DNA from 2 places in the Arsenicicoccus sp. UBA7492 genome. Region 2 is predicted to be linked to the other one. Evidence: predicted binding sites of a transcription regulator. Region 2 holds the regulator's gene; the other holds the start of a gene.

Region 1 (15,486 bases), on a different contig from region 2:
ATCGTCGTCAGCCCCGGCGCCAACGCCGAGCTGCTGCCGCACCACATGGGGGTGCTCGACACGATGGCGGCGGGCGACGTGCTGCTGGTGAGCCTCGAGGTGCCGATCGAGACGGTGGCGGCGGCGGTGCAGCGGGTCTCGACCAGGGACATCCGGGTGGTGGTCAACGCCGCGCCCTACCACCACCTGCCGGTGGACGTCGTGGAGGTGGCGGACCCGCTGGTCGTCAACGAGCACGAGGCGCTGGAGCTGGCCGACGACGGGGCCTTCCCAGCGTCGCTGCTCGTGACCTTCGGCGCGGCCGGGGCGTCCTGGATGGGCGTCGAGCACCCCGCCACACCGGTCCCGCCGGAGGACGTGGTGGACACGACCGGCGCGGGGGACGCGTTCTGCGGGGCGCTGGCCGCGCACCTGGCCCTGGGGGCGACGCACGAGGAGGCGGTGGCCGGCGCGCTGCGGGCGGGCGCCGACGCGGTGCGGCACCGGGGCGCCCAGCGCGACGCGCTGCTCTGAGCGGTCGAGCCCAGCACCGCCCAGCACCGCCCAGCACCGCCGCCCAGGGCCGGACGGCCGTGCAGCCTCAGCCGGCGTCGATCGGGACGACGTGCAGGGCGACCTGCCGGCCCGTCTGGCGGGTGAGGACCAGGATGGCGCGTCCGGTGCCCTTGAGCTTGAGGGAGCGCCGCAGGCGATCCGGGTCGAGGTCCACCCCGCGCTTCTTGAGCGTCAGGTCACCGATCGAGCGCTCGCGGCACCACGCGCGGATCGCCTTGTCCTGCAACGGGATCTCGTCGAGGATGCGGTAGGCCCGGGCCCACGGCACCGCCACCGGTCCCCGGTCCGCCGACCGCACGTAGCCCACGCCGCCGTCCAGCTCGGCCCCACCCGTGAGGGCCTCGAGGGCGCCCACCAGCCCGGCGCGGATCACGGCCCGGTCGGGCTCGTGCAGCAGGTCGCCCCGGTCGCTCCCCGGCGCGGGGCGGTCCGTGGGCACGTCGGCCTCGGTGACCAGGTGCGCGGACCACGGCGTCTCCGTGTCGCCGTCGAGGACCAGCGCGGAGCGTCCGGCGGACCGGACCGCCGAGCCCCACCACAGGACGCACTCCACGACCTCGCCGCGCCACGAGACCCACTGCGCCTCGGTCCCGTCGGGGCGGGCCGCGTGCGGGAACGCGGGTGACAGCTTGGCCCCGGCTGCCTCGACCCGGCCGGCGAGGTCCTGCACGAGCTCCCACGACGGGGCCAGGTCGTCCAGGCGGAAGGTCCTGCGGGTGCGTCCGGTCGCGTCGGCGACCCCGGGGGTGCGCCGGGCCGGGTCGAGCCAGACGGCCGTATGCCGGTCCGCGCCGACCAGGGAGTCGGCCACCTCCTCCGCGCGGGCGCACCGCACCTGCGGGGCAGGGGCGGCCGGGGGCCTGACCACGCCGGCGAGGTTGTGCGCGGCGAGCTCGGCGGTGACGGGGTCGGCGTCCACGGCGAGGACCTCGAGCCCGGCGTGCGCCATGGCGGCGGCGTCCAGACCGAGGCCGCACCCCAGGTCGTGGACGGTGCGGACCCCGGCCGCCGCCAGGCGCTCGGCGTGCTGCTGCGCCACGACGGGGCGGGTCGCCTGCTCCAGGCCGTCGGGGGTGAGCAGGAGCCGGTCGACGGCGTCTCCCAGCTTGGCGCGGCCGCGCTGGCGCAGCCGGCTCTGGGTGAGCACCGCCGCGACGAGCTCGGGGGAGTGCCCCTCGCGGCGCAGGGCGGAGGACGTGGCGAGCGAGCGGGCCTCGTCATACACCGGCAGTCCCCGGAGGAGGGCGAGCCCCTCGGGGGAGGTGAGCGCACGGGTGGTGGCGAGATCCATGGCGCCATCCTCTCCCACCGCCAGATCGACCGGCCTCGGTCACAGCCGCCTGGGGAACGACGGCCGGTCGACGTGACCGCCGGGGGTAGGTCCGCGCCGCGCTGGCACTCGACTTGACCGAGTGCCAGCGGCTTCCTAGATTGTGGGTTAGCACTCTCGGCAGGCAAGTGCTAAGGGTCGACCCCCGCGACGGCGACCCGGACGCACCACCACGCGCCGGAGTCCATCATCTGTCCACTCTCGACATTCCCGAAGGGGAGGTCACCACAGTGTCGGTTTCCATCAAGCCGCTCGAGGACCGCATCGTCGTCAAGGCCGTCGAGGCCGAGCAGACCACGGCGTCCGGTCTCGTCATCCCGGACACGGCCAAGGAGAAGCCCCAGGAGGGCGAGGTCCTCGCCGTGGGTCCCGGTCGCATCGACGACAAGGGCAACCGCGTCCCCGTCGACGTCGCCGTCGGCGACAAGGTCATCTACTCCAAGTACGGCGGCACCGAGGTCAAGTACGGCGGCGAGGAGCTCCTGATCCTGAGCGCCCGCGACGTCCTCGCGATCGTCGGCTGACGCAGCACCGATTTCTCTGGGAGCCCCGGCCCGAGCCTTCGCGGCTGGGGGCGGGGCTCTCGTCATACCTCTAGACAGACAAGGAAGCTCATGGCCAAGACGCTTGAGTTCAACGACGACGCGCGCAAGTCCCTGGAGCGCGGTGTCGACGCCCTCGCCAACGCGGTGAAGGTCACGCTCGGCCCCAAGGGCCGCAACGTCGTGATCGACAAGAAGTGGGGCGCCCCCACCATCACCAACGACGGCGTGACCATCGCCCGTGAGGTCGAGCTGGACGACCCCTACGAGAACCTCGGCGCGCAGCTCGCCAAGGAGGTCGCCACCAAGACCAACGACATCGCCGGTGACGGCACCACCACCGCGACCGTCCTCGCGCAGGCCATGGTCAAGGAGGGCCTGCGCAACGTCGCCGCCGGGGCCGCCCCGGCCGGTGTCAAGCGCGGCATGGACCAGGCCGTCGACGCCGTGTCCGAGCGCCTGCTCGCCAACGCCCGCGAGGTCTCCGGCAAGTCCGAGATCGCCGCGGTCGCCTCGCTCTCCGCGCAGAACGAGGAGGTCGGCACGCAGATCGCCGAGGCCTTCGACAAGGTCGGCAAGGACGGCGTCATCACCGTCGAGGAGTCCTCCACCGCTAGCACCGAGCTGGAGTTCACCGAGGGCATGCAGTTCGACAAGGGCTACATCTCCCCCTACTTCGTCTCCGACCCGGAGCGCATGGAGGCCGTCCTCGAGGACGCCTACGTGCTCGTCAACCAGGGCAAGATCTCGGCCATCGCCGACGTCCTGCCGCTCCTCGAGAAGGTCGTGCAGGCCGGCAAGCCGCTGCTGATCATCGCCGAGGACGTCGACGGCGAGGCGCTGTCCACCCTGGTGGTCAACAAGATCCGCGGCACCTTCAACGTCGTGGCCGTCAAGGCGCCGGGCTTCGGCGACCGCCGCAAGGCCATGCTCGCCGACATCGCCGTCCTCACCGGTGGCCAGGTCGTCGCCGAGGAGGTCGGCCTCAAGCTCGACCAGGTCGGCCTCGAGGTCCTCGGCCAGGCCCGCCGCGTGGTCGTCTCCAAGGACGACACCACGATCATCGACGGCGCCGGCGACGCCGGCGCGGTCGACGGCCGCGTCTCCGAGATCAAGGCCGAGATCGAGCGCACCGACTCCGACTGGGACCGCGAGAAGCTCCAGGAGCGTCTCGCCAAGCTCGCCGGTGGCGTCTGCGTCATCAAGGTGGGTGCCCACACCGAGGTCGAGCTCAAGGAGAAGAAGCACCGCATCGAGGACGCGATCTCCGCGACGCGCGCCGCGATCGAGGAGGGCATCGTCGCCGGTGGCGGCTCCGCCCTCGTCCACGCGGTCCGCGCTCTCGACGACCTCCACCTGGAGGGCGACGAGCTGACCGGCGCCAACATCGTGCGCAAGGCCGCGGCCGAGCCGCTGCGCTGGATCGCCGAGAACGCCGGGCTCGAGGGCTACGTCGCCGTCTCCAAGGTCGCCGAGCTGGAGCCGGGCAACGGGCTCGACGCCGCGACGGGGGAGTACGTCGACCTGGTCAAGGCCGGCGTCATCGACCCGGTCAAGGTCACGCGTTCCGCCCTGCGCAACGCCGCGTCCATCGCCTCGATGGTCCTGACGACCGACACCCTCGTGGTCGAGAAGCCCGAGGAGGAGCCTGCCGCTCCCGCCGGTGGTCACGGCCACGGGCACGGTCACTGACCTGACCCGACGCGACCTGACCTCACGCCAGGCCGTATGCCGCGAAGGCCGCCCGCCCCGATCGGGGTGGGCGGCCTTCGCGCGTGGTGAGGGGGGTCAGGCGATCGCGATCGCGGTGCTGGCGGCGTAGTGCGACTCGCGCTCGTCCTCGGTCATGCCGCCCCAGACGCCGTAGGGCTCGCGCACCCGCAGGGCGTGCTCGCGACACTGGCCCAGGACGGGGCAGGCGATGCAGACCGCCTTGGCCGCGCCGTCCCGGTTGCGCCGGGCGGGGCCACGCTCGCCCTCGGGGTGGAAGAACACGTCGGGGTTCTCCCGGCGGCATGATCCCTGCAGCTGCCAGTCCCACTGATCGGCGACGGGTCCCGGGAGGCGGCTGATCTCGGCCATGGTGTGCTCCTGTGCAGAGATGCGGCGACGATGACCGAGGATGTCACGCAAGTCACACGATGCAAGCACTTCGCATAATGATCAAACGTATGACATACTCACGAGTAACCTGAGGTGACCCATGAGCCCTAGCCAGCGACGTCGCGTGGTGGCGGGGGCGTGCTGCTGCGACAGACCGTACCTGCGTGAATGCGCCTGCGGCAAGATGCGGCAGGCGTAATCCACGTCGCCTTCTCGCCCCTTGGGCATCCGGTGGGCCCGACCGGATAAATATTCGACACACAATGTGAAATCGTGGCAACGCAGTGTCAATTTCGTGCCGGTCGGGTGGAGTCGAGGTGACCAGCCGGTGGCCGCCCGCGGTCGGGGGCGACCCTGGGGATCGTTGCACCTGGTTGACAGGTCGACAGGGGTCGGTCAGCGTGACGGCGGATCGGACGGCCCCGTTCGGCGACGAGGATGGGTACATGGACATGGCTGCTAGCACCGGCGCACCTCGGCGTCCCAGCGGGTTCGAGAGCCTGACGGTGGCCGTGGTGGCCGAGATGGTCGGGGTGGCCCCGTCCACCCTGCGCACCTGGGCCCGGCGCTACGGCCTCGAGCCGTCCGGTCACCGGTCGGGTCTGCACCGTCGCTACTCCGAGACCGACGTGGCGCGCCTGCGCTTCATGCGCGCCCTGACCCAGTCCGGCCTGACCTCGCGGGACGCCGCCCGTCGCGCCCTGGACGCCACGACGGAGGAGCTGGCCGCCAGCTCGAACCCCACGCACCCCGGGGAGGGGGAGGTGTCCCTGGTCTCCGGGCGCAGCGACGCGACCGCGCTGCGGGGCGGCTACCTCGGCCGCGGCGCCCAGGTGGGCGAGGTGGCGGCTCCCGTCATGACCCTGCTGGGGACCTTGGGCAACGGCGACGCGCAGGGCAGCACGGCGCTCCTGCGCCTCGCGCAACGCGACCTCGGGGCCGCCCGCACGTGGGACGAGCGGGTGCTGCCCGCGCGCAACGCGGCCTGGATGCTGGCGCCGGTCGCCCAGGGGCGTGCGGACGCCATGCTGGCCTCCGCCACGGCGGGGGCGGTCGGCGACATACGGCTCCGACGCAGCCCTCGCAACCTCCGCCCGGTGCACGTCGTGTCCCTGCCCGGCCTCGACGACCCCGCCGCCCGCCTCCTGCTGCGCGCCGCCCTGGCCGAGCGGTCCATCGCCGTGAGCGACCTCTCGCTGGAGGGGTCGGCCAGCAGGGCCGCCCGCGTCCTGGGTGAGGGGATCGAGGGGGTGCTGGTCGTCTACGTCGGGGAGGGTGCGGTCGCCGCCCAGGTGGCCGGCCGGCTGCGGCAGTCCGCGCGGTCGGGCGACCAGGTCTACTGGGGCGAGGGCTGGCTGCACTGGCCGGGGCAGGAGGCCACCATGGCCGACGTCGTGCGGGCGGTCGAGGGCAAGTGCTGCGCCCCGTCGGGGTGACCTTGCTGAGCGTGATGGCCGGTGTGCGCACCGACATCGGCGGCACGCATGCGGGGGACGGGCAGTCGCTCGCGGTCACGCTTCTGGGCTGCATGGGTAGTGTCGGTTCTCTGGGGGGACGTTGCGACCGGTTCGGTGATTTACCTGCACCTGGACGCTTTTGTGAGCCAAGATAACTCTTGGTAATTGACTTGACCCGACCGGAGGCAGGGATGACGACCGTGATGGTGTGCGACGACGCGCCACTCACCCGCGAGGTGATGATGCGCCGGATCGGCTCGCTGCCCGGCGTGACCCGGGTCTGCGGTGCCTCCTCCGGCGAGGAGCTCTTGGCCAAGTACGCCACGGAGCAGCCGGCGCTGACGCTCACGGACCTGCGCATGCCCGGCATGGGGGGACTGGACGCCGTCAAGCGGCTGCTCGCCCTGCGCCCCAGCGCGCAGATCATGATGATGACGCTGGCCGAGGACATCGACGGTGTGGCGCGGGCCCTGGCCTACGGCGCCAAGGGCTATGTCATGAAGGACTCCACCCGCGAGGAGCTGGCCGTCGCGCTCGCGCCCTTCATCGGTGAGGCGATGCCGCGATCGGGCGGGGCCGGGCGCCCCGGGGTGACGGCGACCCTCACCGCCCGCGAGCTCGAGGTGCTGCGCGGGATGAGCCAGGGGCACAGCAACGCCGAGATCGGCGCCGAGCTGTACCTCACCGAGGACACGATCAAGACCCACGCCCGACGACTCTTCCGCAAGCTGGACGCCTCGGACCGTGCTCACGCGGTCGCCATCGCCTACCGCACCGGCCTGATCAGCTGACCTGACGCGCTGGGTGGCTCTGGGCAGGGCCAGGCGGCTACTCTGAGGGAACAGGCACGCCGTGAGGCGGCCTTCGCCGTGTCCACGACCCGCCCGACGAGGGGCCGGTCGTCGCTCCCCGAGGAGGTGCCGATGAGCGTCCCCGACGCCCGTGATCAGCGGCACCTTCACGTCTACGGAGCCGACCCCGCCGACCGCGGCCGGGGACCCGGCGCAAACCGGCCCACCGAGGACGTAACGTCCGGGGTCGCCGCACCGATGTCACCCACGGGTCCAGCCATGCGCTCGGCCGACGTCGTGTCGGCTGCCGCCCAGGGCGAGCCCGCCGCTCTGCAGGCGCTGCTGACCGACGTCCGACGCATCGCCTTCCGCTACTGCCGCGCGCGCCTCGGGGGTCTCCCCGCCGGTGTGCAGGCCGCCGATGACGCAGCTCAGGAGGTGTGTGTCGCCGTGCTCCGATCGCTGCCGCGCTACGAGGACCGTGGTGCCCCCTTCGAGGCCTTCGTCTACGGCATCGCCTCCAACAAGGTCGCCGACGCCATGCGGTCGAGCCTGCGCGGACCCGAGCCGACCGACGAGCTCCCCGACGAGATCGACCTGGACGCCGACCCGCTCGACACGGTCATCGCGGCGGAGCGCTCCTCCGACACCTGGGCCATGCTCGACCGGCTGGGGGAGACCCAGCGCGAGATCCTGACCCTGCGCGTCGCGGTGGGCATGACCGCCGACGAGGTCGCCGCCTCCCTCGACATGACCCCGGGAGCGGTGCGCGTCGCCCAGCACCGCGCCCTCACCCGGCTGCGCGCCATGATGGCCGGCCCGGCCGGCGGGGGAGGATCCCGATGAACCACCGACCCGACGGCACGCCCCAGCCCTCGCTGCGCCTCGTGCGCGACGACGACGAGCTCGTGCAGCAGATCGCCGACCGTCGCGAGACCGTCGAGCACGACGACCCCGTCCTGGCCATGCTCGAGGGCTGGGCCACCGAGATCGACCAGGACCTGCCCGAGGACCTGGCCGAGGGCGCGCCCCGACCGCTCCCCTCCAGGCGCACCGTCATCGTCACGCGGGCGGGTGTCGCGGCCAGCGTCGCCGCCGTCGTCCTGTCGGGCGTCACCGTCGCCGCCGCGGCGAGCGAGGGCGGCCTGGCCGGCTTCGTCAGCAAGGTCGAGCGCGGCGTCGAGAAGGGCGTGGCGGCCCCCCGGCCCGCGGACGCTGCCGTGCTCGCCACCGCCGACGCCACGAGCCACGGCCCGGACGGTCACTCCGTGCGCACGGCCCTCAACCTCGCCTCGCAGCGGCTCAAGGCCGGCGACCGCGACGCCGCCGCCGCCGTCCTGAGCCTCGTCGAGGACCAGGTCCGCCGTGACCCGTCGCTCCTCGGCGAGGGCGACCACGCGCTGCTCGCCGCGGTGCGCCAGGACCTGTCGGGGTCCGGGTCCGGCGACGACGGCCTGGTGCTGGCGGATCCGCCGCGCACCGCTGCGGCGTCCGCGTCGCCCACGCGTCCCGGGACCCGCTCGCCCGACCGGTCGGGCACCGGGTCGTCCGCGGCGGGCCCCGTCACCACGCGCCCCTCCTCGTCACCGAGCACCTCGCCGACGAGCACGCCGACGCCGACGACGACCCCGTCGTCGCCGAGCCAGAGCCCCAGCCCGTCGTCGCCGCGCCCGACGACCCAACCCACGCAGCCGACCACACCGACCACGCGGCCGACGACGCCGACCACCCGGCCCACGTCTCCCACCACGTCGCCCACGTCTCCGAGCGCCCCCTCGACGAGCCTCCCGCTGCGACCGCCGAACCCGACGCCGTCCGTGACTGGCACGGGGACGCCGCGTGTCGAGTCGCGCACACCGGCCTCCGGCCGCACCCGCACCTTCGGCACCACGCAGCAGCGCACACCGGCCCTCGACCGGTCGACGAGCCTGACGGGTGCGCCGTCGGGCGGCCAGAGCGGCGACCAGCCCTGAGTCGGTGACGCGGGGAGGCGCCGGGCTGTCGGCATACGAGCCACGGCGTCCCCGCCGATAGACTTGTGGCATGAGCCTCGAGGAGACCCGCGCCGTGCCCGACAAGTTCGCCACCCTGGGGCTCACCTATGACGACGTGCTCCTCCTGCCCGGGGAGACCGACGTCATCCCCAGCGAGGTCGACACCACGACCCGCCTGACCCGCGAGCTGTCCATCCGCATCCCGCTGGTCTCGGCGGCGATGGACACCGTGACCGAGGCCCGCATGGCCATCGCGATGGCCCGCCAGGGAGGCCTCGGCATCCTGCACCGCAACCTGTCGATCGAGGACCAGGCCTACCAGGTCGACCTGGTCAAGCGCACCCAGACCGGGCGCATCAGCAACCCCGTGACGATCGGCCCCGACGCGACCCTCGAGGAGCTCGACCAGATCTGTGGGGAGTATCGCGTGTCCGGGCTCCCGGTCGTCGGCGAGGACCGCACCCTGCTCGGCATCTGCACCAACCGCGACCTTCGCTTCACGCCCGTCGCCGAGTGGACCACGACGCTGGTGCGCGACGTCATGTCACCGATGCCGCTCATCACCGCGCCCGTCGACATCTCGCGCGAGGACGCCACCGGCCTCCTGCGCCAGCACAAGCGCGAGCGGCTGCCGCTGGTCGACGACCAGGGCCGGCTCGCCGGGCTGATCACGGTCAAGGACTTCGTCAAGTCCGAGCAGTACCCCCTCGCCAGCAACGACGCCCACGGACGACTGCTGGTCGGGGCGGCCGTCGGTTACTTCGGCGAGTCCTGGGAGCGCGCGACCACGCTGATCGAGGCGGGGGTCGACGTGCTCGTCGTCGACACCGCGCACGGCCACGCTCGCCTGCTCATCGACATGATCAAGCGGCTCAAGGCCGACAGCGCCACCCGCCACGTCCAGATCATCGGCGGCAACGTCGCCACCCGCGCCGGCGCGGCCGCGATGGTCGAGGCCGGCGTCGACGCCGTCAAGGTGGGTGTCGGACCGGGATCCATCTGCACGACCCGCATCGTCGCCGGCGTGGGCGTCCCGCAGCTCACCGCGGTCTACGAGGCGGCGCAGGCGGCCGCGGCGGCCGATGTCCCCGTCATCGCGGACGGCGGCCTGCAGTACTCCGGCGACATCGCCAAGGCCCTGGTCGCGGGCGCCAGCTCGGTCATGGTCGGGTCGCTGCTCGCCGGCTGCGAGGAGAGCCCGGGCGAGCTCATCTTTGTCAACGGCAAGCAGTTCAAGGCCTACCGCGGCATGGGCTCGCTCGGCGCCATGAGCTCGCGCACCAAGAAGTCCTACTCCAAGGACCGCTACTTCCAGGCCGACGTCACCAGCGACGACCAGCTGGTCCCCGAGGGGATCGAGGGCAAGGTCGCCTATCGCGGCACCCTGCAGGCCGTCGCCCACCAGCTCGTGGGCGGACTGCACCAGTCGATGTTCTACGTCGGGGCCCGCACCGTGCCCGACCTCCAGGCCAAGGGGCAGTTCGTGCGCATCACGTCGGCGGGGCTCAAGGAGAGCCACCCGCACGACGTGCAGATGATCGCCGAGGCGCCCAACTACTCCGGTCGCTGACGCGCCGCGGCCCCACGCACCCACCCTCCACCCCACAGACAGGCACCAGACGTGACCGAGATCGAGATCGGACGGGGCAAGCGCGCCCGCCAGGCCTACACCTTCGACGACATCGCGATCGTGCCCTCGCGGCGCACCCGCGACCCCGAGGAGGTGTCGGTGTCGTGGCAGATCGACGCCTACCACTTCGACCTGCCGATCATGGCCGCGCCGATGGACTCCGTCGTCTCGCCGGCCTCGGCGATCGCCTTCGGTCGGCTGGGTGGTCTCGGTGTCCTCGACCTCGAGGGCCTGTGGACCCGGTATGCCGACCCGCAGCCCCTCCTCGACGAGATCGCCACGCTGTCCGGGGCGGACGTCACGCCGCGCATGCAGGAGATCTATGCCGAGCCCATCAAGCCCGAGCTGATCACCGCACGCCTCAAGGAGATCCGCGACGCGGGCGTCACCGTCGCCGGCGCGCTGTCGCCGCAGCGGACCCAGGAGCACTGGCGCACCGTCGTCGACGCGGGGTGCGACCTCTTCGTCATCCGGGGCACCACCGTCTCGGCCGAGCACGTGTCGAGCCGCACCGAGCCGCTCAACCTCAAGCGCTTCATCTACGAGCTGGACGTCCCCGTGATCGTCGGCGGGGCAGCGACCTACACGGCCGCCCTGCACCTCATGCGCACCGGTGCGGCCGGCGTCCTCGTCGGCTTCGGCGGGGGAGCGGCGAGCACCACCCGCCAGACGCTCGGGATCCACGCCCCGATGGCCACCGCGGTGGCCGACGTGGCGGCGGCCCGGCGCGACTACCTCGACGAGTCGGGCGGACGCTACGTCCACGTCATCGCCGACGGCTCCGTGGGACGCGCCGGCGACATCGTCAAGGCGGTCGCGTGCGGCGCCGACGCGGTGATGATCGGTGCCGCGCTCGCGCGTGCGACCGACGCCCCCGGCCAGGGCTACCACTGGGGGTCGGAGGCACGTCACGAGGAGCTGCCGCGCGGCGCCCGCGTCAACGTCCGCGGCGCCGCCCCGCTGAAGGAACTGCTCTTCGGCCCTGCCCACACCGCCGACGGCACGACCAACATGATCGGTGCCCTGCGCCGCGCCATGGCGACGACGGGCTACAGCGACCTGAAGGAGTTCCAGCGGGTGGAGGTCGTGGTCAACCCGTATACGGCGCAGTGACGAAGGGCGTAGCGGAGGTTGCGCCCGACGGAGGATGGTGCGGCCGTAGCGGAGTCCGAGGAGCTGCGCCAATCAAATAGAGCGCAGTGACGAAGGATGCAGCGCAGGCCTAGCCCCGAGGTACGAGGGGCACGGCCGGAGCGGAGTCCGAGGAGCTGCGCCAGTCGTATACGGCGCAGTGACGAACGAGCGGTGACGACGGTCGCAGCCATCGGACGGCCGCGACGAACTGCGTCCGGCCTGCAGTTTGTCCACGTGGAGGGGGCTGGGACGTGGCGATGCTGCGTCCGGCCTGCAGTTCGTGCACGTGCGGATAGGCCGGGGCTGGGGTGTGCGGGGTCTGCGCTGGGAGCGCGAACCTCGCGCAGCGGCGCGGGTGGGGGTGGGCCGGCGTGAGCGGGGCGCGCGGCATACTGCCTGGATCGGTAGGGTCGGGTGCGTCGACCACCTCGAGCACCGGAGGACACCGTGAACCACCCGACCGTCGACCCGCAGCTGCTCCGAGAGGCGCGGGACCGCGCCCGCCGGGAGCACGAGGAGGCCAAGGCCTCGGGGCTCAAGCTCGACATCACGCGGGGCAAGCCCTGCTCGGCCCAGCTCGACCTCAGCGAGCGGCTGCTGACCGTGCTGGCCGAGGGCGAGCACACGACGCAGGCCGAGGGTGACCTGCGCAACTACAGCCCGACGCAGGGCCTGACCGAGCTGCGGGAGATCTTTGCCCCGCTGCTCGACGTCCGCCCGGACCAGCTGGTGGTGCGGGACAACTCGTCGCTGTCGCTGATGCACCAGTGCGTGGCGTCGTCGTTCTTCCACGCTCCGCCCGGCGCTCCCGAGGGCACGGGCTGGGCGGGCCGGACGGTGCGGTTCCTGGCGCCGGTGCCCGGCTACGACCGGCACTTCACGGTGTGCTCGGAGCTGGGCGTCGAGCTGGTGACCGTGCCGATGACGCCGGAGGGCCCCGACATGGACCTCGTCGAGGAGCTCGCCGGCAAGGACGCCTCGATCAAGGGCATCTGGTGCGTCCCGAAGTACTCCAACCCGACGGGCGTGACCTACTCCAGCGAGACCGTGCAGCGGCTCGCGGCGATGCAGACCGCGGCGCCGGACTTCCGGGTCTACTGGGACAACGCCTATGCCATCCACCACCTGCGCAGCACCGAGGCGCAGCTCGACCCGATCCTCGAGGCGTGCGAGCAGGCCGGCAACCCCGACCGTGCGTTCGTCTTCGGCTCCACGTCCAAGGTGACCTTCGCCGGCGGCGGCGTCTCGTTCTTCGCCTCCTCGCCGGCCAACGTGGCGTGGTTCCTCAAGCGTGACGGCTTCCGTTCGATCGGGCCGGACAAGCTCAACCAGCTGCGCCACCTGCGGTTCTTCGAGACCACCGAGGGCGTGCGAGCGCACATGCAGCGGCACCGCGAGATTCTCGAGCCCAAGTTCGACGCCGTGCTGCGGCACCTCGAGAAGGACCTCGCCGAGCTCGGGATCGCGGAGTGGACCGACCCTGACGGCGGCTACTTCATCAGCCTCGACGTCGTGCCCGGCACGGCGGGTCGGGTCGTCGAGCTCGCCAAGGAGGCGGGCGTCGCCCTGACGCCAGCCGGCGCGACCTTCCCCGGCGGCGTGGACCCGGACGACCGCAACATCCGCATCGCCCCGACCATGCCGTCGACCGACGACCTGGACACCGCGCTGCGGGTCCTCACGTCGTGCGTGGTGCTGGCGGCCGCGGAGTCGCTGCTGCCGGACGACGACGCCGCATCCGGCGCACGGTGACGAGGTAGATCACGAGCAGCGCCGCGGCATACGCGACGGGGGTCGCGGGGTACGCCCCGTGGCCCCCGTACGCGCAGCACCCCGCCACGGCCAGCGCCAGCCACTCGGGACGTCCCACCATCACGGCCAGCGCCACGAGCGGCAGGGAGTACCACGCGAGCACGGGCGTAGTGGTGAGCAGCAGCGCGCCGAAGAGGTAGAGCGCGGGCAGCGCCGGGTCGTCCTCACGCCCGCGGCGCCCGAGCACCGCCCAGGCCGCCACGCCCAGGCACACGACGACGGCGAGGACGTTGGCGACGGGCAGCGGCATCACGAGCGTGAGCAGGGACGCGCGGTTCTCGCCGCCCTCCTCGGCGAGGTAGCCGTCGAGCGATCCCTTGATGGCCGGGCCGACGGCGAGATAGTGCGGCAGATAGACCAGGACGACCAGGCTGATGGCGGTGAGCCCGACCACCAGAGAGCGTCGTATGCCGCCCCAGACGCCGGCCGGGGACCCGTCGTCGCGGGTGCACCGCCAGGGTGTGAACGCCGGCAGCAGGACGAACGGCGTGAGCTTGACCGCCGCCGCGAGCCCCACGAGCCCGCCGACGACCACCGCGGCCCGCCGGTGCACGGCGGCCATCACGGCGAGCACGACCAGGAGGGCGACGAGCACGTCGACGTGACCGCCGTTGCCGGCCTCCAGCACGACGATCGGCGACCAGGCCCAGACCAGGGCCTGGAAGGGGTCACGACCACGGGAGCGCAGGTAGCGCGCGATCAGCACCGACGTCGCGACGGCGATCAGCGCCCCGCTGATCTGGAAGCCCTTGGACCCCCACGACCACGGCGTCACGGCGGACACGGCCGCGTAGTAGGCCTCGGCGACGGGTGGGTAGGGCGTGAGGAAGCGGGGGCGGCTGATGGGGGAGCGCGGGTCGTTGCGGGCGTACTCCAGAACCCCCTCGCGGGTGGCGGGCAGCGGCTCGGTCGTGACGCCGGACGGCTCGTCGGGCCGCAGCCCCGGGAACAGGACGGGGTCGCGCAGGTGCGCGAGGCGGTCGTCGAACGGCACGTAGCGGTAGGGGTCGACGCCGTCCAGCTGCACCCGGCCGTCCCAGACGTAGCGGTTGAGGTCGGTCGAGCTGGCGGGGGCGAAGAAGACGCCGGGGAGCTGGACGACGAGGGCCAGGGCGGCGATCGCGAGCAGGGGTCGGTCGGCGCGGCATGTGCGGTCGGCTCGGAAGAACCAGCGGGCCACCAGCCCGAAGACGATCCACGCGGACAGGGACACGAGCAGGTAGAGCCACCGCCGCGAGTCGGTGTTGCCCACCGACAGCACGCCGAGGTAGGTCACCGTCAGGATCGCGGTGGCCCGCGCAGCTCGTCTCACGGGCCCCAGCCTGCCAAACCCCGGCGCTCAACCAGGTGAGTGACGTGCGCTACAGGCGCCCGGGGGTCTGTCATGACTGCGTAGTACGGTCTGCCCATGAGCCTCTCGACGCCCGCGAAGACCGACTCCGTCCGCGCCGCCGGCGGCAACCCCGTCGTGGGTGGGGCGCCACGGCATACGGTCGACCAGGCGTGGATCGACCAGGTCAGCCGGGGTGTCGTCAGCGACGGGACCGTCCCCGCGGTCGAGCTGACCACGCCGCTGACCGGTGAGGTCCTGGGCACGGTGGCCCAGTCCTCACGGGCCGACGTCGAGGCCGCGGTCCGTGCCGGTCGTATGGCGCAGGTGCGCTGGGCGCGGACCCGTCTGGCGGACCGGTCCCGCATCCTGCTGCGCTTCCACGACCTGGTCCTGGAGCACCAGTCCGAGCTGCTCGACCTCGTCCAGCTCGAGTCGGGCAAGACGCGCTTCCACGCCTTCGAAGAGGTCGCCGACACGGCGATCGTGGCCCGGCACTACGCGCGTCGCCTGCCGGGCTATCTCGCGGGCACCTCGGCCCAGGGCGGGCTGCCGTTCCTGTCCACCGCTCGGGCCGCCCGGCGTGCCAAGGGCGTGGTGGGGGTCGTCGCGCCGTGGAACTACCCGCTGTCCATGTCGATCACCGACGCGATCCCCGCGCTGCTCGCGGGCAACGCGGTCGTGCTGCGCCCCGACAACCGCGCCGCCCTCAGCTGCCTGCGCGCCGTGCAGCTGCTCGAGGAGGCCGGGCTGCCCGACGGTGTCCTGCTGGTCGTGCTGGGCGACGGCCCCAGCGCGGGGCAGGCGG
Region 2 (15,486 bases):
ATCAGCCCGACTTCGCACGCCGGGCGGATGTGACGAGACCAGGCTGGTGTGACGAACCCAGGCGGATGCGGCGACGCCAGACGGGCCGTGCCGACCTCGGTCAACACGGACGCATTCACGACCGGGTGGACTCCACCACCCATGACCGTGGCCGAACCCACCCGATACCTCACCGCCACCCGACGCGTGAGGATCGGGTGGACTCCACCACCCATGACCGTGGCCGAACCCACCCGATACCTCGCCGCCACCCACGCGTGAGGATCGGGTGGACTCCACCACCCATGACGGTGGCCGAACCCACCCGCCCACGCCGCGCGGGCGTGTCGGCATACCGGCGGTCGGCGATCTCCGGGATCAGCCTGAGTTGGACACATCGACCTGCCGTGCGAGCCCAGGCGGATGACCACCTGAGGTAGGTCACCAGCGGGCGCGTGCGAGGAGCACCGCGAGGGCGGCCGGGCCGGCGCTGGAAGACCGCAGCACGTGCGGCCCCAGCCGTATGACGCGCGCCCCGGCCTCCTCGAACGCCGCCAGCTCGTCGGCGGAGATCCCGCCCTCGGGGCCGACCACGACCATCACCTCACCGGACGAGGGCAGCTCCACGTCGTTGACCGACGTCGTCGCGTCCTCGTGCAGCACCAGCGCCAGCGAGGTGGAGGCCAGCCGTGCAGCCAGCTGCTTGCTCGTGACGTGCTGGGCGACGACCGGGGTGCGGTGCCGTCGGGACTGCTTGGTGGCCGCGGTCACGACCTGCTCCCACTTGCGGTGGGCCTTGGCAGCCCGGTCGCCGCGCCACTGCACGATCGACCGCGCGGCACCCCACGGCACGACCTCGTCGACGCCGAGCTCGGTCGCCGACTCCACCGCCTGCTCGTCGCGATCGCCCTTGGCCAGCGCCTGCACCAGGACGAAGCGCGGCGTGGGGGCGTCAGGACGGCATACGGTCTCGACGCTCACCGTGATCTCTCCCGGCGCGACCGAGGAGACCGACCCGGCCACCTCGGCCCCGCTCCCGTCGGACAGCAGCACGGGCTCGCCGGGTTGCAGGCGCAACGACCCGGAGGCGTGCCGCCCCTCGGCGCCGTCCACGAGCACGGACGACCCTGGCGTCACGGACCCGAGCGACCCGGCGGGCAGGAGGAACAGCGGCGCCGTCATCGGCTCAGCGGAAGGCGTCGCGGAGCTTGCCGAGCAGCCCCTTGTCGAGGGAGGTGACGTGGGCGTCGGGGTTCTCCTCGCCGCGCAGCTCGGAGAGCTCGCGCAGGAGCTCCTCCTGGCGGGAGTCGAGGCGGGTGGGCGTGGTGACGTTGAGGTGCACGACCAGGTCGCCGCGACCGCCGCCCCGCAGGTGGGTCACGCCGAGGTCGTCGAGCGTGACGGTGTCGGCGGACTGCGTCCCCCGCCGCACGTGCACGTCGTGGGCGCCGTCGAAGGTGTCCAGCGTGATCGTCGAGCCGAGGGCCGCGGCCGTCATCGGCACGTCGAGGGTGCAGTGCAGGTCGTCGCCGTTGCGCTGGAAGGTCGGGTGCGGCGTCACGACGATCTCGACGTAGACGTCGCCGGGCTGGCCGCCGCCCGGGCCGACCTCGCCCTCGCCACGCAGCTGGATCCGCGTGCCGGTGTCGACGCCGGCCGGGACCTTGATGGAGACGGACCGGCGGGTGCGCACGCGCCCCTCCCCCGAGCACTCGAAGCAGGGGTTGGGGATCACCGTGCCGTAGCCCTGGCACACGCCGCAGGGGCGCGAGGTCATGATCTGGCCGAGGAAGCTGCGCTGGACCTGCTGGACCTCGCCGCGGCCCTGGCAGGAGGAGCAGGTCTGCGGGGACGTGCCGGGCTGGCAGCCGTCGCCGTGGCAGGTGCCGCACTCGACGGCCGTGTCGAGGGTGAGCTCGTGGGTGTCGCCGAAGACCGCGGTGCGCAGGTCGACGTCCGCCCGCACGAGCGCGTCCTGGCCGCGTCGCACGCGCGAGCGGGGTCCACGACCGCCCGCGCCACCCGCCCCCGCGCCGAAGAACTGGTCCATGATGTCGCTGAACGTGAAGCCCTGGCCGAAGCCCGCCGCACCGGCGCTGGCGTAGGGGTCCGCGCCCATGTCGTAGGCCTGCTTCTTGGCGGGGTCGCCGAGCACGTCGTAGGCCTGCGAGACCCGCTTGAACTCCTCCTCGGCCTCGGGGCCGGGGTTGACGTCCGGGTGCAGCTTGCGCGCGAGCCGGCGGTAGGCCTTCTTGATCTCTTCGGCGCTGGCGCCGCGCTCGATCCCGAGGGCTGCGTAGTAGTCGTTCACGAAAGTCCTTGCCTGACGGAGTGGTTGGCGAGAGTGACGTGGGGTGCTGGGGCGATCGGGGGGACGGGGACGACGGGGCGGGCCGAGCCGGCCGGGTGCGCCGCACCCGCCGACGCCCGGTGGCTAGCCACCGAGGGACCGGGAGACGAATGCCGCAACCGCCCGCACCGCCGCCATCGTCGTGGGGTAGTCCATGCGGGTGGGGCCGAGGACCCCGAGCCCGGCGACGAGGTCCGGCCCCGCACCGTATCCGGTCGACACGACCGAGGTGGACACCAGACCGGCGTGCGAGAGCTCGCTGCCGATGCGCACCGAGACGAGGTCCGAGTCGGCCACGGCGGGGCGGGCCGGGTCGTCGTGCATGGCGTCGATCAGGCCGAGCAGCACGACGTGCTCCTCGAGCGCCTCGAGGACCGGGCGCAGCGACGTCGGGAAGTCTTCGGAGCGGCGGGCGAGGTTACTGGTGCCGGCGAGCACCACCCGCTCCTCGCGCTCCTCCACGACGATCTCGGCCAGCGCCGTGGTGACGGCCTCGACGGCCGGGCGGTCGGCCACCTCGAAGCCCTGGGACAGCCCGGCGAGCGCGGGCGCCACCTCCGGGAACGGGCGGCCCGCGGCGAGGCCGTTGAGCCGTCCGCGCAGGTCGAAGACGAGGCGCTCGCCGTCCACGTCGCCGAGGTCGCGGCCGGCGTCGACGACGCGCTGCTCCACCCGACCCGTCGTCACGATGAGCACGACCATCAGCCGCGGCCCACCGATGGGGACCAGCTCGACGTGCCGCACGGACGACCGGGTGAGCGAGGGGTACTGCATCACCGCGACCTGGTGGGTAAGGCTGGCGAGCAGCCGCACGGTGCGGTCGACGATGTCGTCGAGGTCGACCGACCCCGCGAGGAACTCGGCGATGGCCGCGCGCTCGGGCGGCGACATCGGCTTGATCTCGGACAGCTGGTCGACGAAGAGCCGGTAGCCCGCGTCGGTGGGGATGCGGCCCGCGCTCGTGTGCGGGGCGCAGATCAGGCCCTCCTCCTCGAGCGCGGCCATGTCGTTGCGGACCGTCGCCGCGCTGACGCCGAGCTGGTGCCGGTCGAGCAGCGCCTTGGAGCCGACGGGCTCGGAGGTCGCGACGTAGTCCTGCACGATGGCCCGCAGGACCTGCAGGCGGCGTCCGTCGCTCATCGTCGACCTCCTCACGTTCGCTGGTTGGCACTCGGGTGGGGCGAGTGCCAATTCTACGCCGGGTGGCGCGCCACGACGAACTCCGCCGGTCCTCGGGCTAGCCTTCAGCACCGTCCGACGACCGCGTCGGGGCGGGTCTCGAGCACGACCCGTCGCGCCAGCAACAGGCAGAAGCAGGAGGCCCCCGTGGCGGACCGATACGGCACCGACGTCCTCTCGGGCGACTGGAAGGCTCCCCGCCGTGGGCGCTCGGAGGCGGTCCCCGCCACCCGTGGCCTGGTCGTCGAGGACGTCGAGTCCGGCTGGGTCGGCGCCGTGGTGCGGGTCGAGAAGGCCGGTGGCGTCCACGTCGTCCACCTGGAGGACCGCAAGGGCCGCACCCGGGGCTTCGAGATGGGCCCCGGCTTCTGGGTCGACGGGCGCCCGGTCACGCTGGTCCCCGACAAGAGCGGCAGCAACGCCCGCCTCGCCGAGGCCCGCCAGGCCTCCTCGCGCACGGCCTCCGGATCCGTCGCCGTCGCCGGCGCCCCCGCCCGCGTCGCCACCGGGTCGCGCATCTTCGTCGAAGGCCGCCACGACGCCGAGCTGGTGGAGAAGGTCTGGGGCGACGACCTGCGCATCGAGGGCGTGGTCGTGGAGATGCTCGACGGCGTCGACGACCTGGCCGCGGTCATCAAGGACTTCGCCCCCGACCGTGACCGTCGCATGGGCGTCCTCGTGGACCACCTCGTGCCCGGCACCAAGGAGGCGCGCATCGTCGAGGAGGCCCGCCGGGTCCCCGGCTACTCGCGGTTCGTCAAGGTCCTCGGGCACCCCTACGTCGACGTGTGGCAGTCGGTGCGCCCCGAGCGGCTCGGCCTGGAGCAGTGGCCCGTCATCCCCCGTGGCACCTCCTGGAAGCACGGGATCTGCGCGCACCTCGGCTGGCCGCACCGTTCCCAGGCGGACATCGCGCGGGCGTGGAAGCAGATCCTGGGTACGGTGCGCACGTACGCCGATCTGGAGCCGACCCTGCTGGCCAGCGTCGAGGAGCTGATCGACTTCGTCACCGTCCCGCTCGACGACGACCAGCACGCGAGCGGCCAGCAGGAGGTCACGCGTGGGTGAGGAGCAGGAGCAGCTCGCCGTCGAGCTGGTCGCCGTCGTGGTGGCCGTCGTGTCCGGGCGACCGCGCGTCCTCACGGCTCCCCCGCCGGCCCCCGGCATACCCGCCCTCCCGGCCGGCCCCCTCGAGGCCGGTCAGCCGTCCCTGCAGGCCGGCCTGCGCTCCTGGGTCGCCTCGCAGACCGGCAGACAGCTCGGGTATGTCGAGCAGCTGTACACCTTCGCCGACCACGACCGCGGGCTCGACGACACGAGTGGCCGCCGGATCTCCATCTCCTACCTCGGCCTGACGACCGCCGGAGCCGAGGGCGCCGCAGCGACCGAGGGAGGCGACGCGGCCACGGGGTCCGCTCCGTCCATGACGTCCACGACGTCCATGACGTCCGAGGAGACCGACTGGTACGACGCCTACGCGCTGCTGCCGTGGGAGGACCAGCGGGACGGCACCCGCCTCGTCGACGAGGTGATCGCCCCGCAGCTGACGCACTGGGTCGGCGCCGCCGGATCACCCGCCGACCGCACGGCCCGGCGGCACCGCTGCGACCTGACCTTCGGCCGCGGCGGCCACGCCTGGCTGCCCGACCTGGCGCTGCAGCGCTACGAGCTGCTCTACGAGGTCGGCCTGGTCCCGGAGGCGCGCGGCGCCTGGCGGCTGCCGGACGACGACCTGGTGCCCGGGGAGCGGATGATCGGCGACCACCGCCGCATCCTGGCGACGGGCCTCGCACGGCTGCGGGCCAAGATCCAGTACCGCCCGGTGGTGTTCGAGCTCATGCCACCCGAGTTCACCCTCGGCGAGCTGCAGTCGTGCGTCGAGGCGCTCGCGGGCCAGGCGCTGCACAAGCAGAACTTCCGCCGCCTCGTCGAGCAGCAGGCCCTGGTCGAGGAGACCGGGTCGGTGTCCTCGGGCACGGGCGGTCGGCCGGCGCGCCTCTACCGCTTCCGCCGCTCGGTGCTCGACGAGCGGCAGGTCGCGGGCACCAAGCTGCCGGCCCTGCGCACCCGCTGAGCGCGTCGGCTGTCGCGGCCGTTTGCCGTGCTCGCGACCCCTATGGCCGCGGGGTGCGGACCAGGGTCGCCGCCCCGAGCGCCAGCACGGCCAGCACCGCGCCGACCGCGAAGCCGCCCTGGACGCCGCTCATCAGGGCGTCGTTCGCGAACGCACCACCGCTGCTGGCACGCGCGGTCATGAAGGCCATGACGGCCACCGTCGTCGCGGTGCCCGCCGCGGCCCCGACCTGCTGCAGCGAGCCGAGGATCGCCGAGCCGTGGGGATACAGGTGCGGGGGCAGGACGCCGAGCGACGCCGTGAACACGGGGGTGAAGACCAGCGCCAGCGAGACGCTGATGAGGACGTGCAGGACGAGGACGCCCCAGGGCGCCACGACGGGTGCGAGCAGCGCGAGCATGACCAGCCCCGCGACCAGGCCGGCGGCGCCGGGGACGACGAGCCGGGGGGCGCCATACCGGTCGTAGGCCTTGCCCACCTGCGGGCCGAGCAGGCCCATCGCCAGGCCGCCCGGGATCATCAGCAGACCGGTGGACAGCGAGGACATCCCGCGCACCTCCTGCAGATAGATGGGGAGCAGGATCACGGTGCCCATCAGGCCCATGAAGCAGAGCACCATGAGGACCAGGCCGATGGTGAAGGTGCGGTGGGACAGGGTGCGCAGGTCGAGCAGGGGCGTGCCGTTGCGCTGCAGGGCGAGCTGGCGTCGCGTGAACACGGCCATGGCGACGAGACCGACGACCACGAACACCCACGGCGGCAGGCCCGAGGACGCCCCGCCGTGGGACGCGCCCTCGCCGAAACCGCTGAGGCCGTAGACGAGGCCGCCGAAGCCGACGGCGGACAGCGCGAGGCTCGGCAGGTCGAGGTCGCTGTGCCCCGGCTCGGCGAGGTCCACCAGGGAGCGGAGCCCGACGACCAGGGCACCGATGGCGATCGGCAGCACGACGGCAAAGATCAGCCGCCACGAGCCCAGCTGCAGCAGCACCCCCGAGACCGCCGGCCCCATGGCGGGCGCCACCGAGATGACGAGCGTGACGTTGCCCATGACCTTGCCGCGCTCGTGGGCGGGCACGAGGTTCATCAGCGTGGTCATCAGCAGCGGCATCATGATCGCGGTGCCGCAGGCCTGCACGACGCGCCCGCCGATCAGCACCGCGAAGGTGGGTGCCACCAAGCAGGCGGCGGTCCCGATCGAGAACAGCACCATCGCCAGGGCGAAGGTCCGCCGGGTCGCGAGCCGCTCCATGAGCCAGCCCGACGCGGGGATGACCACGGCCATGGTCAGCATGAACACCGTCGACAGCCACTGGGCGGTGGACGCGGTCACGTCGAACTCCCGCATGAGGCGCGGGATCGCGTTGGTCATGATCGTCTCGTTGAGGATCACGACGAAGGTCGCGAGGACCAGCACGGTGAGGATCGTGCGGGTTCGGGAGCGGTCCACGTCGGGCAGTGGTGTCGCCTGGACGGGGGCGTCGGGATGCATGCGGGGTCTCCGGTCGTATGACGTGCGGTGGGGGCAACCCGGAGCAGCGTCGGACGGGGTGCTCCTCCATGGTCGCTCACCGCGCCGGCCCGTCCAACTCCATTGCCGGGCCGCTGCCTCAGCCCGACGACCGCACCAGGGTGCGCTGCTACGTGATGATGCGCCAGGTGAAGGGGTAGCTGTAGGGCTCGCCCGCCGACACCTTGATCGCCGCCAGCCCGTGGACGACCAGGGCCGCCAGCGGCAGGAGCCCGGCCAGCCAGATCGTGACGAAGCCGACCAGCACGATCATGAGCGGCAGCGAGATCAGGACCACGGCCACCGTGGCGATCCAGACGGTGATCTGGAAGTTCAGCGCATCGATCGAGTGCTCCCGGACCGCGCGGCTGCGCCCGCCCCCGACGAGCAGGACGATCACGGGGCCGAAGAACGTGAGGCCACCGAGCAGCACCGAGGCGATGGGCGACCAGTGCGCCGCGCAGACCAGCTGCCGCTCGTACTCGGGGTTGAGCGGGGCGGCGTTGCCGTGGACGGACTGTCCCTGCTGGTAGCCGCCCTGCTGGTAGCCACTCTGCTGGTAGCCACTCTGCTGGTAGCCACCCTGCGGGCTCGCGCCCTGACCGGTCGACCCGGCCTGCGGGTAGCTCGGGATCTCGCGGTCGTTGCGGAACTGGTCGTCGGTGCTCATGGTCCCCTCCGTGTGGTTCGTGGTCGGCGCGGCGACGTGCCGCTCGACCCTTCGGACTCCAGTCTGCCCAGGTCGGATCCCTCGAGGACCTCAGAACCAACCCTGATCCGACCCTGATCAGACCCTGGCCGGGGCAGGTCAGACGCCGAGGAGCCGCCGCACCACGGTGTCCGCCAGCAGGCGTCCGCGCAGCGTGAGCACCAGGTGGCGGTCCCGCAGCGCCGCGCCCCCGTCGACGAGGCTGTCGGCGATCAGTCCCGCCACGGCCTCCTGGCCGGTCTCGTCCAGGTCGTCGATGGGCAGCCCGTCCACGAGCCGTATGCCGAGCAGCACCCGCTCGTCGTACTGCTGCTCGGCGCTGAGGAGCTCGCGCGCCGCCGCCGGGGACTGGCCGCCGTTGAGGCGCGACGCATAGGCGCTCGGGTGCTTGACGTTCCACCAGCGGACGCCGCCGACGTGGCTGTGCGCGCCGGGGCCGGCGCCCCACCAGTCGCCGTCGCTCCAGTAGCCGATGTTGTGGCGGCACCGGTGCTCCTCGCCGCGGGCCCAGTTCGACACCTCGTACCACCCGTACCCCGCCGCCCGCAGGAGGCCGTCGGCCAGCTCGTACTTGTCGGCCTCGTCGTCGTCGCTCGGCAGCGCGACCTCGCCGCGCCGCACCTGGGCACCCATCTTGGTGCCCTCCTCCACGACCAGGGCGTAGGCCGAGACGTGGTCGGGCTCCAGCGCGATCGCGGTCTCCAGCGACGTGCGCCAGTCCTCGAGCGACTCGCCGGGGGTGCCGTAGATGAGGTCGAGCGAGACGTCGAGCCCGTGCGCGCGGGCGGCCTTGACCGCACGCTCCACGTTGAGGGGGTCGTGGGTGCGGTCGAGGGTGCGCAGGACGTGCGGGACGGCGGACTGCATGCCGAGGCTGACGCGCGAGAAGCCGCGAGCGGCGATCCAGTCCAGGTAGTGCTCGTCGACGGTGTCGGGGTTGGCCTCGGTCGTGATCTCGACGTCGCCGGTGTAGCCGAAGCGCTCGCCGATCCCCTCGACGATCCGGGCCAGGTCCTCGGCCGCGAGCATGGTTGGGGTGCCCCCGCCGACGAACACCGTCTCGACGGCCGGCGCGTCCTCGCCCAGCACCCGCCTGGCGAGGTCCAGCTCGGCCAGGACGGTGTCGGCGTAGGACCCGACGCTCGCCCCCGGCGTGCCGAGCTCGGTCAGGGTGTAGGTGTTGAAGTCGCAGTAGCCGCAACGGACTCGGCAGAACGGCACATGCACGTAGATGCCGAACGGGCCCAGCCCCAGACGGTCCAGCGCGGTGCTCGGGAGCGTTCCGTCGGAGGGGGCGGGCAGTCCTTCGGGCAGGGCGCTCGGCATACGGCCCATTGTGTATGACGACCGCGCCCGCCCCCGTCAGGCGACCGCCAGGTGGCGCGGCTGTGCCAGGCTCGACGCGTGGACCTCGACGGCGCATCCGCAGCGACGACCGTGCTCGACCTCCCCGTGCGGGGTCGGTGGCTCGTGCAGAACAGCCCGGCCGACCGGGTGCCGAGCCACGGGACCCAGGCGTTCGGCTCGTCCCACGCGATCGACCTCGTCCCGGTCGACGCGCGCGGACGCTCGGGGCCGTGGAGCTGGCGCACGGCCCTGGCGACGGAGCGGCCCGAGGTCTTCCACGGGTTCGGCGCCGCCGTCATGGCCCCGGTCGACGGGACCGTCGTCGATGTGCACGACGGCGAACCCGACCACGAGGCGCGGCGATCGCAGCTGCTGCTGGTGGGCTACCTGCTGACGCAGGGCCGGCGCGTGCGGGCGGGCGCCGCCGGGATCGCCGGCAACCACGTGGTGCTGGCGCTCGGCGACGGCGGCCCGGTCGTGCTCCTGGCGCACCTGCGGCGCGGGTCGATCCGGGTGGCGGCGGGTGACCCGGTGCGCGCCGGCGACGTCCTGGCGCAGTGCGGCAACTCCGGCAACAGCACCCAGCCGCACCTGCACCTGCAGGTCAGCTCGTCGACGCGCTGGGAGCAGGCGCGGGGCCTGCCCATGGCCTTCCGCCACCCCGTCGACGGTCGTCCGTGGCTGCCCCGCAACGGCGACATCATCGACGCCTGACCTCCCCCGTCCGTCGAGCCGTGAGAGGGCACGAACGGCTCCTCCCCCCTCACCGCGAGCAACCACCTGGCGCCACCGGTCAGGTGGCGAGGGTGACGCCGGCGAGGCAGACCAGCGCCACCGTCGCCGTCGACAGCGCCGCCAGGACGAACGGCCGGACGCCCACCTGGCGCACGAGGCCGAGCCGGACGCCGCAGCCGAGGGCGAACATCGCCGCCGTCAGCAGGACCGTCTGCAACTGGCGAGCACCGTCGAGCACGGGCGCCGGCAGTGGCAGGAAGGACCGCACGAGCACCATCGCCACGAACCCCAGGACGAACACCGGCACCAGCGGCGGCAGCCGTCCCCCGTCAGCGCGTCCGCCTGCGGCCGCCAGGGCCCGGCGTCGCCGCCAGGAGATGGTCGCCATGACGGGCGCGAGCATGAGCACGCGGGTGAGCTTGACGATGACGGCGGCCGCGAGCGCGCCTCCCCCGATGGCGCCGCCCGCCGCCACGACCTGGGCGACCTCGTGGATCGAGCCGCCGGCCCACAGACCCCCGGCATACGGGCCCATCCCGAGGGCGGTGACGACCAGCGGCGCGACGGGGATCATCAGGGTGCCGCAGACGACGACCAGGGCGACGGCGGTCGCGACGTCCTCCTCCTCGGCGTCCACGACCCCGTCGACGGCGGCCACGGCCGCGGCGCCGCAGATCGAGAAGCCGCAGGCCACCAGCAGGGTGAGGCCCGCGGGGACCCCCAGCAGGCGCCCGTAGGCCAGCGTCGACGCGATCCCCAGCCCCACCACGGCCACGACGACGGCAATCATCCCCCAGCCGAGCCCGAGGACCTGACCCAGGACGACCTGCAGCCCGAGCAGCACGATCCCGGCGCGCAGCAGCGGCTTGGCCGCGACGGCGAGGCCGGGCGCGAGCGCGGTGGGCAGCGGCCAGGCGTTGGCGAGCACGGCGCCGAGCAGGATCGCGACGAGGAGCGGGGACACCACGGGCACGAGGTGGTTGACCAGCAGGGCGAGGATCACCACGACGGAGCACAGGGCGAGCCCGGGCACGGGGCCCGTGCGGAGGACACGTGGTGCGCGCCGGGCGGGGTGAGGGCGGCGTGCGTGTCGGGCGGGGATGACCGCAGGGGTGGCGCGGCCGGCAGGGGTGGCGCGGCCGGCAGCGGTGGTCATGCTGCCAGCCTGGCCGGGCGGACGGGTGAGCGGCAGCCCCCAGTCCTGCACCCCGTCATATCAATGTGATATGACGACAGGGTGATGCCCGACCTCAAGGCCCTGGAGCTGCTGGTCGCCGTGCACGACGAGGGCAGCCTCGGCGCCGGCGCCCGCGCGATCGGCATGGCCCAGCCCAACGCGTCGCGCCTGGTGGGGCGGCTCGAGCGCGACCTGCAGCAGCGGGTCGTCGTCCGCCGGCCGCAGGGCGCCCAGCTCACCCCCGCGGGGGTCATGCTCGTCGAGCATGCCCGCGAGATCCTCGCGTCCACGCATCGGCTCGAGAAGGCCATCGAGGCGTTGCAGGGGCAGAGCATCCCCGAGCTGCGCATCGCCGCGTCGCTGACCGTGGCCGAGCACCTGGCACCCACCTGGCTCACCGAGCTGCGGCGTCACCACCCGAGGCTGCTGGCGGGCATGACGGTGGCCAACTCCACGGTGGTGATCGACCAGGTCCGCCGGGGTGCAGTCGAGCTGGGCTTCGTGGAGGGCCCGGAGCCGCCCCACGACCTGCCCAGCACCGTGGTGGCCCGCGACGAGCTCGCCCTCGTCATCGGCCTGGACCACCCGTGGATGGAGCGCACCTCCCCCGTCGGCGCCGCCGAGCTCGCGGGCACCCCGCTCGTCACCCGGGAGCGCGGCTCGGGCACCCGCGAGGCGCTCGACGCGGCCCTCTCACCGCTGGAGCCCTGCGGCCCGGCCCTGGAGCTGTCCAGCAACGCCGCGGTCCGGGCCAGCGCCGTGACCGGCACCGCTCCCGCCGTCCTCAGCCTGCTGGCGGTCGCCGACGCCGTGCACGACGGTCACCTCGCGGTCGTGCCGACCGAGGGCTTCACCCTCGAGCGACAGCTCCGGGCCGTATGGCGCCGCGACCCGCTGCGAGGCGCCGCCGCCGACCTCGTGTCGATCGCCGCCCGGACCGGGCGCGCACCACTCCCCTGATCCCACCCTGACCTGGCGCGCGCCACTCCCCTGACCCCACCCCGTCCCAACCTGACCTGACCCGCCCCGCCCCGATCGCGCCTCGTGCCGTCTCATGCGCCTGAGGGTTCCGACCCCGCCTGGGTCGACCTGAGAGGCTGGGCCCATGGCGCACACGAGCCCCATCACGGTCCGCATCACCAGGGACCCCGACGAGTTCCTTCGCGACGCCGGGGACTTCATGGAGTCCGAGCCCGTCATCCACTCGATCCTGGCGAGCAACGTGCTCATCGCGCGGCGCCACCCGGGCCGGATCCCCGACCCGTGGTGGATCGAGCTGCGGCGCGGCGGACGGATCGTCGGGGTGTCCATGCACACGCCGCCCTACCCGCCGCACCTCCCGCTGTCCTCGCCGCTGTTGGCCGTCAGCGTCGCCCGTGAGCTCGCGGCGCGGGGACGTCCCGTGGACGGCGTCGGCGGCCTGCGCGAGGGGGCGTTCGCCTTCAGCGACTGGTGGTGCGCCGACCAGGACCTCGACGCCGACGTGGTGATGGACCTGGGGATGTACGACCTGCCCCGGCCGCCGCACCTGCCCTTCACCGTCCCGGGACGGCTGCGGCCCGCCATACCCGCCGATCTCGACCTGGTCCGCGGCTGGCTGCAGGACTTCCACCGCGAGGCCCACGGGCCGAGCGAGCCGCCACCCCCCGACCCCTCCCCGCACGTCCTCGAGGGACGCACGGCCCTGTGGGAGGTCGACGGGCGGCCGGTGTCCATGTGCTACGCGACCGAGCCGTCCGGTGGGGTCACCCGCATCAGCGGCGCCTGGACCCCGCCCGCGGACCGGGGCCACGGCTACGCGAGCGCCGTCGTCGCCGCCTGGTCGCGGCACCAGCAGGAGCACGGCCACCGCTGCATGCTGCTCACCGACCTGGCCAACCCCACCAGCAACGGGATCTACCACGCGCTCGGCTACCGCCGGATCGGCGAGACCGTCACCCTCGCCTTCACGAGCGAGCGGTCCGGCTGAGGGTGGGCGCCGGCTCGCCGCGCGTGACACAGTGACCCTCATGCAGCGGGGTACGGCGAGGGGCATCACGGTGGCGCGGACCACCGCCGGTCGCGACTTCCAGCAGGTGTCGGCCCCTCGCGTCGCCGCCGCCCCCGTCATCCACTCGGTCGTCGCCACGACGCTCGCCCACGCGCTGGAGTCCCCCGCGGACTACCCCGGCTCCCAGTGGTACTGGGCCAAGCGGGACGGCCGCGTCACCGCCCTCGCGATGCACACCCCACCGCGCCCCTTCCACGTGGCGACGGTCGACACCCACGTCGCGCGAGCCATCGCCCGGCGCGTGCTGGCCGACGGGCTGCACGTCGAGCGCGTGGGCGGGCTGGTCACGGGCGCGCTGGCCTTCGCCGAGACGATCGCCTTCGAGTCCGGCGGTCACATCCGCGTGGTGCGGCGCGAGGGCATGCACGACCTCCCCCGCCCGCCGCGCCACCCCGAGGGCGTCCCGGGCGAGCTGCGTGCCGCGCGCGAGTCGGACATCCCGCTCCTCGACACCTGGGCGCGGGCCTACCTCGAGGAGACCGGGACCGAGGCGCCGCCGCGATTCCCGTTGCAGCAGTGGGTGTCCCGCGGCGACATGCGCGTCTGGGACGTCGACGGCGAGCCCGTCGCCATGACCCACGCGTCCCGCCCCCACGGCGGCGTCTCCCGCATCTCCTGGGTCTACGCCCCGCCCGAGCAGCGCGGCCACGCGTATGCCGCCGCCACCGTCGCCGCCGTCAGCGCCCTGCAGCGTCGCGCCGGCCACCGCTGCCTGCTCTACACCGACCTCGACTCCCCCGCGTCGAGCCGCCTCTACCAGCGAGTCGGCTATCGCCGCGTCGGCGACTCCTGCGTCCTGGCGCTCACCCAGGTCCGCTGACCGCCACCCCGCGCCCCGCCCTCGGCCCCGACCCGGCACCTGCGCCCCGGACCCGCGCCCCGGACCCGCGCCCCGGCCCGTGCCCCGGCCCGTGCCCCGTCCTCGGCCCTCGACGCGCGCCCCGACTCACGCCCAGACCGCGCCCCGACCCGACCCGACACGAAGTGACCTGCCGGGGCGCCGTGATCGATCAAACGTCCGTCACAGGCGCCAGGGCTGACCCGACGGGTCACCTTTGGTCGTGTCCCCCAGGCAGCGCACACCCTGCACCCCGCCGGCGGAGCGGTCAGCGGCGGCGATAGGTCAGGTCGTGGATCGAGCGGCCGGCGGCGATCCCCCGACGCTCGAAGCGGGTCATCGGCCGCACGTCGAACCGCTCGACGTCGCCACCCTCGAAGTCCGGGTGCGCGTCGAGCACCTCGCGCATCGACTCCGCGTAGTCGGACCAGTCCGTCGCGAGCCGCCACACCCCGCCGGGCTCGAGGACCCGCGCCACCAGCGAGGCGAAGGCCGGCTGCACGATCCGCCGCTTGTGGTGCTTGGTCTTGGGCCAGGGGTCGGGGAAGAAGGTCCACACCTCGCGCACGGACCCCGCGGGCAGCAGCGTCTCGAACACCGGCACCGCGTCGGCCTCCATGAGCCGCACGTTGGTCAGCTCGCGCGACCCGACCTTGCGCAGCATGTCGTACAGCCCCGGGCGGTAGACCTCCAGGGACAGCAGGTCGTGGTCGGGGTATGCCGCCGCGCCGGCCACGGTCGCGTCGCCGGATCCCGCGCCGACCTCCACGACCAGCGGGGCCACCCGGCCCCAGACGGTGGCGGGGTCGAGGCGGGCGGCCGGGTCCACGTCGGTGCGCGCCGCGTCGCGGGGCACCTCGATCAGGTAGGCGTCGCCATACCGCTCGAGGGCCCGGGCGTCCTTGTCCTGCAACCGGGCGTCGGTCCGCGCGAAGCTCACGATCCGACGAGCGCCCTTGTGCGGCAAAGGCTCTCCGAGACCGACGGTGTAAGCGCGCTCCTCCGGGAGGGGCTCGGTCACTTCTTGCCCTTGGCCTTGCCGTCCCCGCCGCCGTCGTTGGACAGCGCGGCGATGAAGGCCTCCTGGGGCACCTCGACGCGGCCGACCATCTTCATGCGCTTCTTGCCTTCCTTCTGCTTCTCGAGCAGCTTGCGCTTGCGGCTGATGTCACCGCCATAGCACTTGGCCAGGACGTCCTTGCGGATGGCGCGGATGGTCTCGCGGGCGATGACGCGCGAGCCGATGGCGGCCTGGATCGGCACCTCGAACTGCTGCCGCGGGATCAGCTCGCGCAGCTTGCCGGCCATCATCACGCCGTAGGAGTAGGCGTTGTCCTTGTGCACGATCGAGCTGAACGCGTCGACCTGCTCGCCCTGCAGCAGGATGTCGACCTTGACCAGGTCGGCGAGCTGGTCGCCGTCGGGCTCGTAGTCCAGGGAGGCGTAGCCGCGGGTCTTGGACTTCAGCTGGTCGAAGAAGTCGAAGACGATCTCGGCGAGGGGCAGCGTGTAGCGCATCTCGACGCGTTCCTCGGACAGGT

Evidence for each region. Region 2 encodes HrcA, which represses chaperone genes, less so after heat shock. Its sites were predicted from a motif close to TTNGCACTCGNNNNNNNCGAGTGCNAA; they were not measured.
Region 1: the regulator HrcA is predicted to act here: its motif matches at 1,948-1,974, upstream of groES (co-chaperone GroES).

Annotation. Positions count from the first base shown of each region.
Region 1 is NZ_DLOE01000025.1:99,394-114,879, forward strand. Features, by position in the region: gene B4E97_RS07175 (ribokinase) at 1-513, shown strand, start outside; gene B4E97_RS07180 (class I SAM-dependent methyltransferase) at 581-1,846, opposite strand; gene groES (co-chaperone GroES) at 2,116-2,409, shown strand; gene groL (chaperonin GroEL) at 2,500-4,119, shown strand; gene B4E97_RS07195 (WhiB family transcriptional regulator) at 4,216-4,509, opposite strand; gene B4E97_RS07200 (MerR family transcriptional regulator) at 4,983-5,966, shown strand; gene B4E97_RS07205 (response regulator transcription factor) at 6,179-6,778, shown strand; gene shbA (RNA polymerase sigma factor ShbA) at 6,911-7,624, shown strand; gene B4E97_RS07215 (hypothetical protein) at 7,621-8,751, shown strand; gene guaB (IMP dehydrogenase) at 8,822-10,342, shown strand; gene B4E97_RS07225 (GuaB3 family IMP dehydrogenase-related protein) at 10,394-11,515, shown strand; gene B4E97_RS07230 (aminotransferase class I/II-fold pyridoxal phosphate-dependent enzyme) at 11,984-13,288, shown strand; gene B4E97_RS07235 (glycosyltransferase 87 family protein) at 13,215-14,660, opposite strand; gene B4E97_RS07240 (succinic semialdehyde dehydrogenase) at 14,757-15,486, shown strand, end outside.
Region 2 is NZ_DLOE01000048.1:61,088-76,573, reverse strand. Features, by position in the region: gene B4E97_RS14550 (16S rRNA (uracil(1498)-N(3))-methyltransferase) at 421-1,161, opposite strand; gene dnaJ (molecular chaperone DnaJ) at 1,166-2,290, opposite strand; gene hrcA (heat-inducible transcriptional repressor HrcA) at 2,414-3,469, opposite strand; gene B4E97_RS14535 (DUF3097 domain-containing protein) at 3,656-4,576, shown strand; gene B4E97_RS14530 (NUDIX hydrolase) at 4,569-5,582, shown strand; gene B4E97_RS14525 (DHA2 family efflux MFS transporter permease subunit) at 5,623-7,071, opposite strand; gene B4E97_RS14520 (DUF4870 domain-containing protein) at 7,220-7,759, opposite strand; gene hemW (radical SAM family heme chaperone HemW) at 7,898-9,124, opposite strand; gene B4E97_RS14510 (M23 family metallopeptidase) at 9,203-9,859, shown strand; gene B4E97_RS14505 (YeiH family protein) at 9,939-11,036, opposite strand; gene B4E97_RS14500 (LysR family transcriptional regulator) at 11,121-12,017, shown strand; gene B4E97_RS14495 (GNAT family N-acetyltransferase) at 12,163-13,026, shown strand; gene B4E97_RS14490 (GNAT family N-acetyltransferase) at 13,067-13,927, shown strand; gene trmB (tRNA (guanosine(46)-N7)-methyltransferase TrmB) at 14,214-14,966, opposite strand; gene lepA (translation elongation factor 4) at 14,963-15,486, opposite strand, start outside.